2 regions of the Streptomyces sp. RLB3-17 genome follow, and region 2 is predicted to be linked to the other one. Evidence: riboswitches for the same ligand, from Rfam matches in the RefSeq annotation. Region 2 holds a riboswitch; the other holds the start of a gene.
The links. A riboswitch is a leader RNA that binds a small molecule or an ion and turns the genes downstream of it on or off. The one in region 2 is predicted to bind glycine.
Positions count from the first base shown of each region.

Region 1: another riboswitch for glycine. It lies ahead of gcvT (glycine cleavage system aminomethyltransferase GcvT); the one in region 2 lies ahead of gcvP (aminomethyl-transferring glycine dehydrogenase).

Region 1 covers NZ_CP041610.2:7,711,843-7,717,492, forward strand. Annotated here, with positions in the region: gene glyA (serine hydroxymethyltransferase) at 1-916, opposite strand, end outside; gene gcvH (glycine cleavage system protein GcvH) at 930-1,307, opposite strand; gene gcvT (glycine cleavage system aminomethyltransferase GcvT) at 1,436-2,554, opposite strand; glycine riboswitch at 2,701-2,801, opposite strand; gene FNV62_RS34950 (AAA family ATPase) at 2,970-3,650, shown strand; gene FNV62_RS34955 (enhanced serine sensitivity protein SseB) at 3,761-4,564, shown strand; gene FNV62_RS34960 (enhanced serine sensitivity protein SseB C-terminal domain-containing protein) at 4,763-5,572, shown strand.
Region 2 covers NZ_CP041610.2:2,523,546-2,529,195, reverse strand. Annotated here, with positions in the region: gene FNV62_RS11885 (DNA polymerase IV) at 1-1,169, shown strand, start outside; gene FNV62_RS11880 (PRC-barrel domain-containing protein) at 1,261-1,632, opposite strand; glycine riboswitch at 1,747-1,842, shown strand; gene gcvP (aminomethyl-transferring glycine dehydrogenase) at 2,023-4,908, shown strand; gene FNV62_RS11870 (DUF5999 family protein) at 5,008-5,214, opposite strand; gene FNV62_RS11865 (hypothetical protein) at 5,607-5,650, opposite strand, start outside.

The sequences.
Region 1 (5,650 bases), 5.2 Mb from region 2:
TGACGTCGTCCTGGACCAGGCGCTCGGCCAGGATCCGCGCGCCGTCCAGCGTGCGCTGCTGGCGCTCCTTGAAGTCGTCGGAGGCGGCGACCTTGAAGGAGACGGCCTTCGCGGCGATCACGTGCTCCAGCGGACCGCCCTGCTGACCGGGGAAGACCGCGGAGTTGATCTTCTTCGCCAGCTCGGCGGTGGACAGGATCACGCCACCGCGCGGGCCGCCCAGCGTCTTGTGGGTCGTGGTCGTGACCACGTGGGCGTGCGGCACCGGGTTCGGGTGCAGGCCCGCGGCCACGAGGCCCGCGAAGTGCGCCATGTCGACCATCAGGTACGCGCCGACCTCGTCCGCGATCCGGCGGAACGCGGCGAAGTCCAGCTGACGCGGGTAGGCCGACCAGCCCGCCACGATCAGCTGCGGCCTGGACTCCTTGGCGAGGCGCTCGACCTCGTCCATGTCGACCTGGCCGGTCTCGTCGTTCACGTGGTACGCGACCACGTTGTACAGCTTGCCGGAGAAGTTGATCTTCATGCCGTGGGTGAGGTGCCCGCCGTGCGCGAGGTTCAGACCCATGATCGTGTCGCCCGGCTTCAGCAGCGCGAACATCGCCGCCGCGTTGGCCTGGGCGCCCGAGTGGGGCTGCACGTTCGCGTGCTCGGCGCCGAAGAGCGCCTTGACGCGGTCGATGGCGATCTGCTCGACCACGTCGACGTGCTCGCAGCCGCCGTAGTAGCGGCGGCCCGGGTAGCCCTCGGCGTACTTGTTGGTCAGGACCGAGCCCTGGGCCTCCATGACCGCGACCGGAGCGAAGTTCTCCGAGGCGATCATCTCCAGGGTGGACTGCTGGCGGTGCAGCTCGGCGTCGACGGCGGCGGCGACGTCCGGGTCCAGCTCGTGCAGGGGGGTGTTCAGAAGCGACATCAGTCAGAAGTCCTTAAGAGCCGGAGAACTCGGTGTACTCGTCGGCGGAGAGCAGGTCGGCCGGCTCGTCCGTGACGCGTACCTTGAACAGCCAGCCGCCCTCGAAGGGGGCGGAGTTCACCAGCGACGGGTCGTCGACCACGTCCTGGTTGGCCTCCACGACCTCGCCGGTGACCGGCGCGTACAGGTCGCTGACCGACTTGGTCGACTCCAGCTCGCCGCAGGTCTCGCCCGCGGTCACCGTGTCACCGACCTCCGGAAGCTGGGCGTAGACGACATCGCCGAGCGCGTTGGCCGCGAACTCGGTGATGCCGACCGTCGAGACGCCGTCCTCGGCGACCGACAGCCACTCGTGCTCCTTGCTGTAGCGCAGCTGCTGGGGGTTGCTCATGGCCTGAATTCTCCTGTACGCGGGGGAGTGCGGATGAACGGGATGACCGAGTGGTCTTGGGATACGAGACGTGACACAGCGGCGTGCGTCACGTGGGCGCGCTGGACGGGGCCCTTTCGGCCCCGAGGCTACTTCTGGCGCTTGTAGAACGGCAGCGCCACGACCTCGTACGGCTCATGGCTGCCCCGGATGTCCACGCCGACCCCGGCCGTGCCCGGAGCGGCGTGCGCGGCGTCGACGTACGCCATCGCGATCGGCTTGCCCAGCGTGGGGGAGGGCGCGCCGGAGGTGACCTCGCCGATCACCTTGCCGTCGGCGACGACCGGGTACCCGGCGCGCGGCACGCGACGGCCCTCGGCGACGAGCCCGACGAGTACCCGCGGGGGGTTCTCCTCGGCGCGGGAGGCGGCCTCCTGGAGCGCGGCACGTCCCACGAAGTCCCCCTCCTTCTCGAACTTCACGACCCGCCCGAGCCCCGCGTCGAAGGGGGTGAGCGAGGTGGTCAGCTCGTGCCCGTACAGCGGCATGCCCGCCTCCAGGCGCAGCGTGTCGCGGCAGGAGAGGCCGCAGGGGACGAGCCCGACGGGCGCGCCCGCGTCCGTCAGCGCCTGCCACAGCTTCTCGGCGTCGGACGGGGCCACGAACAGCTCGAAGCCGTCCTCGCCCGTGTAGCCCGTGCGGGCGATCAGCGCCGGGACGCCCGCGACGGTGCCCGGCAGACCGGCGTAGTACTTCAGCCCGTCCAGGTCGGCGTCGGTCAGCGACTTGAGGATGCCGGGGGACTCGGGGCCCTGCACGGCGATCAGCGCGTACGCGTCCCGGTCGTCGCGCACGAGGGCGTCGAAGCCGGCGGCACGCTCGGCGAGCGCGTCCAGCACCACCTGGGCGTTGGAGGCGTTCGCGACGACCATGTACTCGTTCTCGGCCAGTCGGTAGACGATCAGGTCGTCCAGGATGCCGCCGTCCTCCCGGCAGATCATCGTGTAGCGGGCGCGGCCGACGCCGACGGAGGCGATGTTGCCGACCAGCGCGTGGTTGAGCAGGCCGGCGGCCTGCGGCCCGGTGACCGTGATCTCGCCCATGTGCGACAGGTCGAAGAGGCCGGCCCGGGTGCGCACGGCGAGGTGCTCGTCGCGCTCGGAGCCGTAGCGCAGGGGCATGTCCCAGCCCGCGAAGTCGGTCATCGTCGCGCCGAGCGAGCGATGCAGGGCATCGAGCGCGGTGAGACGGGGTGCGTTACTGCTCATCGGTGGGGCTCCCAAGGCATGACGGCGAGGTCGTTCCTCCCCATCTGTCATCGGAACCTGAGAGGTTCATCACGACCCCGCGAACGGAGGTCCTGACTTGCACCTTGGGTGGAGCCACTGGACAGCGGCCCGCTTTTCAGATGTGCCTCGCCCGCGCGGTAACGGGGCCTGAGAGATTCAAGGGAGGGACTTGCTCCTTCGGCGCCCGGGTACCCGAAGGTCCCCGGAACTCTCCCGCGCGGATTCAAGCGGCCGGTATGCAGTTGGCGGGCACATCATCGCACGCGCCGTCCGATCACGGCAGTCCGCATCTGTAACCGGCCTGTGGCAGTCCGCGTACGGAAACGAGAGACACCGCGCATTACCTTCTCTTTACACTCGACGGGGATGGGACTCCACACCCAAGGGGAGGACGATCACGGTGAACAGGACCACGGCGTACGCCACGACCTCGGGCCTCGCGCTGCCCGAGCAGCCCGGTGCCCCGGCCAGGACCCGGGAGGCGTGCGGAGCGCTGCCGACAGCCGTCGTCCGGGACCTCAGGGAGCGCGCGGGACACTCTCCGCACGGTCTGCACTTCGCGGCGCCCGACGTCGTCGTGGTCACCGGGTTGCCGGGCAGCGGCAAGTCGACCCTGATGCGCCGCGCCGTCGAGGGCCCGCGCATCGACTCCCAGGACACCCGGGACCGCTGGGACGAGTGGACGGGCGGCCGGCTGCCGTACGCCGTCTACCGGCCCCTCGTCCGCCTCGCGCACTACGCGGGCCTGCGCCGCTCCCTGCGCTCCGGCGCCGGGCTCGTCGTGCACGACTGCGGTACGCAGGCCTGGGTGCGCCGCTGGCTCGCCCGCGAGGCCCAGCGCCGTGGCGGCACCCTCCACCTGCTGCTGCTCGACGTCACGCCCGGCACGGCGCTGGAGGGCCAGCGCGAGCGCGGCCGGGGCGTGTCGCGGTACGCGTTCGCCCGTCACCGGGGCGCGGTCGCCCGACTGCTGCGCTCTGTCGAGCGCGGCGACCTGCCGGAGGGCTGCGGCTCGGCGGTGCTCCTCGACCGGGACGCGGCGGACGTACTGCGGCGGATCGGCTTCGGTGACTGAGAAACGGCCGCGAGTGGCCGAGAGCGGTCGGGAAGTCATATGGGCCCACTAACCTTTCCAGCCAGAACACCAGAACAGTGGTTCACCGCAGGCGGTAGACAGGTAGACAGATGGACATCCCCGACTTCCCGGACTTCTCGGCACCGGCGTACCCGCAACCCGGCCCCCACCCCCACTCGCACGGCGGCTGGCCGGGCAACGAACTGGAGGAGGTGCTCTCCGCGTCCCTCGGAGTGCCCTCGGCCGGCGGCCGCATCGTCGAGGTCCTCGGCCGCAGCTTCGTCTGGGTGCCGCTGCCCAACGGCGGCGGACCGCACGCGGGATCCCTCGACCTGCCCACCCTGGAGATCGAGGGCCAGGCGTACGTGCCGGTCTTCAGCTCCGAGGAGCAGTTCCGCCAGGTCGCCGGCGGCCATCTGGCGTACACGATCGCGCCCGCGGTCGAGTTCGCCCGCGGGCTGCCCCCGCAGGTCGGCATCGCGATCAACCCGGACGGGGTGGTCGGTGTGCCGCTGCCGCCCCTCGCGGTCGCCGAGCTGTGCCGGACCGGGCGCACCCCGCTGGACGGGCCCACGAGCGGTGGCCGGGTGAAACTCTACGAGCCCGACTGGCAGGACGACCCGGTGGACTTCTTCGCCGCCGCCTCGGCCGAGTTCGCGGCGACGGGAGTCGTCCTGACCGCCCGCCGCTGTCTGGCCAGCATCGAGGGCGACGACCCGGTCATGTTCGTCGGGGTCGAACTCTCCGTGTGGGAGGGAGACCTCCGGGCACTCCCCATGGACGCCCTCTCCCGTGCCCTCGCCCGCGTCGCGGTCAAGTGGCCGGTGAACCTCGTCCTCCTCGACGTCGCCCAGGACCCGGTGGCCGACTGGATGCGAGCCCAGGTACGGCCCTTTTATCAGCAAGGCCAGTAGAAGCGCCCCGTCAGGGGCGCGGGGAACTGTGCGAGCAGCCACAACGGACGTGCCGCGGCCCAAACGCAGCGAGCCCCGAGCTCCCAACGGCTTCCCCGGCGGAGCGCATTCGCCGCTTAAGCTGGTTCCATGGCTCGGCCGGGGTTCGGCCGAGGTGTTGGTCGACGTCATGATTTCTTCGCGAAGGGGCGGTTGAAGGTGAGCGCGTCGGGCACGGCCGCGGCCGGTCAGGTCGAGCACATGCTGCGCCAGGTGACGCCCGGGCGTTACGACGCCTACGAGGCGCTCCTTCGCGCGCTCGCGACCCCGTCGTCCGGTCAGGTGTGGATGCTGCTCTGGCACGGCCAGGCGGGCTCCCCGGACGCCCAGTACGGGAACATGGAGGTGGAGGGCTTCGGCTACGCGCCGTGCGTCACCTCCGCCCAGGAGCTCTCGGCCAGCGGCTGGAACCGGTCGTACGAGGTCGTCGACGGTCTCGACGTGGCCCGCACCCTCTACCCCGACCACTTCGGGCTCTGGCTCAATCCGCACGCCCCGGGCGGCGGGCTCGGTATTCCCTGGCTCGATCTGCGCAGAATCGCGGCGGGTCTGGAGCGCCAGCCCGCCGGCCCGCTGCGACTGTCCGAACCCGGCATCGAGATCCCGCAGTTCTACGCCCTGCTCACGCAGAACGCCCATCGCACCACCGCCGTGCGCTCGCTGCGCCGCGCCTGGGTGCAGCCGGCGCTCGGGGCGCCGTACCTGGCCATCGGACTGGACGTCTACGACACGTCGCCGCCCGCCGTCGACTCGGTGCGGGCGATGATGCAGCAGTCCATCGGTGCGGTTCCGGACGGGCTGCCCGTGTCGACCGTCGCGATGTCGGACGAGTACGACCCGGTGGCGATGTGGCTGCGCGCCAACGCGCGGCCGTTCTACGACCGCGAGGCCCACGCGGCCCCCGCGGCCCCCGCCCAGGCTCCGATGGCGGGTGGGTACGGCTATCCACCGGCACCCGGCGGATACTGATCCGCGGTCCGGCGAACCGTGAAGGATCGGCACGGGTCCTTCACCGCGGCTCTGCATGTCTTCGCGCGTAGATGACTA
Region 2 (5,650 bases):
CCCGCTTCACGCTCTACCGGGAGGTCAGCGAGCAGGTGATGGGGCTGCTGGGGGCGCTGTCGCCGCTGGTGGAGCCGCTGAGCCTGGACGAGGCGTTCGTCGATCTGGAGGCGGGGGCGGCGGCCTGGGACGAGGCTTCCGCGCGGCTGGCCGGGGCGAAGCTGCGCGCGGACATCCGGGCCGTCACGGGGCTGACGGGTTCGGTGGGGCTCGCCGCGTCCAAGATGCTCGCCAAGATCGCTTCGGAGCAGGCGAAGCCCGACGGTCTCGTGGTCATAGAACCCGGGACGGAGCGCGCGCTGCTGGGGCCGATGTCGGTGCGGACGCTGCCGGGCGTCGGGCCCGCCACCGGGGACCATCTGCGCCGGGCCGGGATCACCACGGTCGACGAGATCGCCGAGGCGGGCGAGGACGAACTCGTACGGCTGGTGGGGAAGGCACACGGGCACGCGCTGTACGCGATGGCGCTGGCGCACGACGAGCGGCCCGTGGTGGCCGAGCGGGAGACGAAGTCCGTGTCGGTGGAGGACACGTACGACGTGGACATCCACGACCGGATGCGCGTCGGCCTGGAGGTGCAGCGGCTCGCCGACCGGTGTGTGCGGCGGTTGCGGGATGCGGGGCTGTCCGGGCGGACCATCGTGCTGAAGGTGCGGAGGTACGACTTCTCGACACTGACCCGGTCCGAGACGCTGCGGGGGCCGACGGACGACCCTGGCGTCGTACGGGAGGCTGCCGCGCGGCTTCTGGAGGCGGTGGACACGACCGGGGGCGTGCGGTTGCTGGGGGTCGGCGTCTCGGGGCTCGCCGACTACACGCAGGAGGACCTGTTCGCCCAGGCCCAGGCTCAGGCGCTGGCGGAGGCCGAGGCCGCCGCGGGGGAGTCGGCGGTGCTGGAGCATCCGGACGAGCAGGGGGCGGAGGAAGTGGCCGCCGAGCAGGCGCCGCCTGCCGAGCGGCGGTGGCCTGCGGGGCATGACGTGCGGCATGTGGAGTACGGGCACGGATGGGTGCAGGGGAGCGGGCTCGGGAGGGTGACCGTGCGGTTCGAGACGCCTTACTCCGAGCCGGGGCGTGTGCGGACGTTTCGTACGGATGATGTGGCGTTGGAGTTGGCTGATCCGTTGCCGTTGGTGAGGGGGGCCGTGTGCGATCGCCGTGGGGGGTGAAGTCGGCTTTGCGCTGCGGGCGGTGTGTGGCTGGTCGCGCAGTTCCCCGCGCCCCTGAAGGGGCGCGTCGGCTGGGCCCCATCCAGAGAAGTCAACCCTCGTCCGTGCCTGCCAGGCGGCCGAAGTCGCGGTCCGGGGGCGGGGGCGGGGGTGTCACGTCCAGGCCGTAGTGGTGGTAGAGCTGGAGTTCCTGTTCGGGGGAGAGGTGGCGGCCCACGCCGAAGTCGGGGGCGTCCTTGATCAGGGCGTGGTCGAAGGGGACACGCAGCGTGCCCTCGACGACTTCGCTGGGCTCCAGGGGGACGAAGGCGTCCCTGCTGAACAGGCCTGTCCGTATGGCGGCCCACTCCGGGACGCCGGTCGCGTCGTCGAGATAGACCTCGTCGACCGTGCCGATCTTGGCGCCGTTGCGGTCGAGCGCCTTGCGGCCGATCAGGTTGCGCGGATCGATGTCGGTCTGCACGGTCCCTCCACTCGCTAGCAACTCATCCGTAAGCACTACAAAAGAGCACATTCGTGAAGGTGGCCACTCGAAAGCTCGTGCGTTGTCCTCGCTGGTAGGCTGGCAAGCGGCTGCTGACCCCGTGCGGGAGAGTCCTCCAGACATCATCGGAGGCGCCGAAGGAGCAAATCCTCCCCGGAATCTCTCAGGCACACGTACCGCACGGACGAGGTCACTCTGGAAAGCAGGGCGGGTGTCGAAGGCCTCCGCCCTCACCGACGGTGAAAGCCGGGTCGCAGCGAGCGGGCGGGCCGGTGAAGCTCTCAGGTTGAGATGACAGAGGGGGAGGCCGTCGGGGTACCCGCGCCGTGGTGCCCCTCGAAGGTCGTGTCAGACCAGGAGGCCTCCGCAATGACCGCCCATCGCATTCCGCTCTCCGAGCTCGAACAGGGAATCCCCTTCGAGCAGCGCCACATCGGGCCCGACCCCGAGGCGCGGGCCAAGATGCTCGCGCAGGTCGGGTACGGCTCGCTCGACGAGCTGACGGCCGCCGCTGTGCCGGACGTCATCAAGAACGCCGAGGCGCTGGAGCTGCCGGGCGCGCGCACCGAGGCCGAGGTACTGGCCGAGCTGCGCTCCCTCGCGGACCGCAACCAGGTGCTCGACTCGATGATCGGCCTCGGCTACTACGGCACGTTCACGCCGCCGGTGATCCTGCGCAACGTCATGGAGAACCCGGCCTGGTACACCGCGTACACGCCGTACCAGCCGGAGATCTCCCAGGGGCGGCTCGAAGCGCTGCTGAACTTCCAGACCGTCGTCGCCGAGCTGACCGGGCTGCCCACCTCCGGCGCCTCGCTGCTCGACGAGGGCACCGCCGCCGCCGAGGCGATGGCGCTGTCCCGGCGCATGGGCAAGAACAAGAAGGGCCTCTTCCTGGTCGACGCGGACACCCTGCCGCAGACCGTCGCCGTCATCGAGACCCGCGCGGAGCCGACCGGCGTCGAGATCGTCGTCGCCGACCTGAGCGAGGGCATCCCGGCCGAGATCGCCGGGCGTGAGATCAACGGTGTACTGATCCAGTACCCGGGCGCCTCCGGTGCCGTGCGCGACCTGAAGCCCGTCATCGAGCAGGCGCACGAGCTCGGCGCGGTCGTCACGGTCGCCGCCGACCTGCTCGCCCTCACGCTGCTCGCCCCGCCCGGTGAGCTCGGCGCCGACATCGCGATCGGTACGACCCAGCGCTTCGGCGTGCCGATGGGCTTCGGCGGTCCGCACGCCGGATACATGGCGGTGCGTGAGACGTTCGCGCGCAGCCTGCCCGGCCGGCTGGTGGGCGTCTCCGTGGACGCCGACGGACACAAGGCGTACCGGCTCGCCCTGCAGACGCGGGAGCAGCACATCCGCCGTGAGAAGGCGACCAGCAACATCTGTACGGCGCAGGTGTTGCTCGCGGTGATGGCCGGCATGTACGCCGTCTACCACGGCCCCGAGGGCCTGCGGACCATCGCGCGGCGTACGCACCGGTACGCCACGATCCTCGCCGCGGGCCTGACGGCCGGCGGGGTCGAGGTCGTGCACGGCGCCTACTTCGACACGCTGACCGCGCGGGTGCCGGGCCGGGCCGCCGAGGTCGTGGCGGGCGCGCGCAACGGAGGCGTCAACCTCCACCTCGTCGACGCCGACCACGTGTCGATCGCCTGCGACGAGACCACCGCCCGCAAGCAGGTGGGCGCCGTCTGGACCGCGTTCGGCGTCGACGGTGACATCGAGGCCCTGGACGCCGTCGCCGAGGACACGCTGCCCGCGGCGCTGCTGCGCACCGACGACTACCTCACGCACCCGGTCTTCCACCAGTACCGCTCCGAGACCGCGATGCTGCGCTACCTGCGCAAGCTGTCCGACCGTGACTACGCGCTCGACCGCGGCATGATCCCGCTGGGCTCCTGCACCATGAAGCTCAACGCGACCACCGAGATGGAGCCGGTCACCTGGCCCGAGTTCGGCCAGCTGCACCCCTTCGTGCCCGCCGAGCAGGCGCAGGGCTATCTCACCCTCATCCAGGAGCTGGAGGAGCGGCTCGCCGAGGTCACCGGGTACGACAAGGTGTCGCTCCAGCCGAACGCGGGCTCCCAGGGCGAGCTGGCCGGGCTGCTGGCCGTCCGCGGCTACCACCGGGCCAACGGCGATGACCAGCGCACGGTCTGCCTGATCCCGTCCTCCGCGCACGGCACGAACGCCGCGAGTGCCGTGATGGCCGGCATGAAGGTCGTCGTCGTGAAGACCGCCGAGGACGGCGAGATCGACGTCGAGGACCTGCGCGCGAAGATCGAGCAGCACCGCGACCAGCTCGCGGTGCTGATGATCACGTACCCCTCGACGCACGGTGTGTTCGAGGAGCATGTCGCCGACATCTGCGCGCAGGTGCACGAGGCCGGCGGGCAGGTGTACGTCGACGGCGCCAACCTCAATGCGCTGGTGGGCCTCGCCAAGCCGGGCCACTTCGGCGGTGACGTCTCCCACCTGAACCTGCACAAGACGTTCTGCATCCCGCACGGCGGCGGCGGTCCGGGCGTGGGCCCGGTCGGCGTACGCGCGCACCTGGCGCCGTACCTGCCGAACCACCCGCTGCAGCCCGCGGCCGGCCCCGAGACCGGCGTGGGACCGATCTCCGCCGCTCCCTGGGGCTCGGCGGGCATACTGCCCATCTCCTGGGCGTACGTCCGTCTCATGGGCGGCGAGGGACTCAAGCGGGCCACGCAGGTGGCGGTGCTGTCCGCGAACTACATCGCCAAGCGCCTGGAGCCGCACTTCCCGGTGCTCTACACCGGTCCCGGCGGGCTCGTCGCGCACGAGTGCATCATCGATCTGCGTCCGCTGACCAAGGCGACCGGCGTCAGTGTCGACGACATCGCCAAGCGGCTCATCGACTACGGCTTCCACGCGCCGACGATGTCCTTCCCGGTGGCCGGCACGCTGATGATCGAGCCCACCGAGTCCGAGGACCTGATCGAGCTCGACCGTTTCTGCGACGCGATGATCGCCATTCGCGCGGAGGTCGACAAGGTCGGTTCGGGCGTCTGGGCGGCCGAGGACAACCCGCTGCGCAACGCGCCGCACACCGCTGCCGCGCTCGGCGGCGAGTGGGAGCACGCGTACACCCGCGAGGAGGCCGTCTTCCCGGCCGGTGTCTCGGCCGCGGACAAGTACTGGCCGCCGGTGCGCCGCATCGACCAGGCGTACGGCGACCGGAACCTGGTCTGTTCCTGCCCGCCGCTGGACGCTTACGAAGAGTAGTCATCCTCGGATACGCGTCGGGGCCGGTTCGGAGATCACGTCTCCGGGCCGGCCCCTCTCCATGTCAGGGTGGCGGTCACCGCCACCCGGTTGTGCGGCTCAGGCGGCCGTCATCACGTGCTCGCTGCCCTGGGGGCGGTGCGGGGCGATGATCTGGCCGTCGGGCAGGAGCTCACCGGTGTCCTCGAAGAGCAGAACGCCGTTGCACAGCAGGCTCCATCCCTGCTCCGGGTGGTGCGCCACGAGGCGGGCGGACTCCCGGTCGGCTGATTCGGCTGTCGGACACGGTGGCTGGTGCTGGCACATGGATGGGATCTTTCGCTGGGATGAGAGTTGAGTGGTGGCTGTGGTGTCTTTCCCGCGGCTTGAAGTGTTCATGGCCGCCCCCCGGTGGCGTGTGTGTGGAACCCAGTGTTGCCCTACGGGCGTCAATCCGCAGGGATTTCGCAGCAGCGCTCCTCACAGGTTGGAGACGCGTCACCCGTGCGGACGGTTCAGTCCAACTACACGGTCCCTTCGGGGGGTTCGTGGTGGCCGGATGGGGCTAGTCCGGTCGGGGTGGAGGGGGCGTTCTCCCTCGTACGAGCGCTGTGGGGCCCGAACGAGCGGACGGGTTCGGGCGTCAACGTGCCCCGCGACCGGGACAACGGTAGCGGGGCACGGGGTGATGCGCTTGGTGTGCTTCTCCGGGTGCGCGATTACGCGGGCGAGCTGAGCAGTGGGGCGGGAGAGAGGCGGTGCG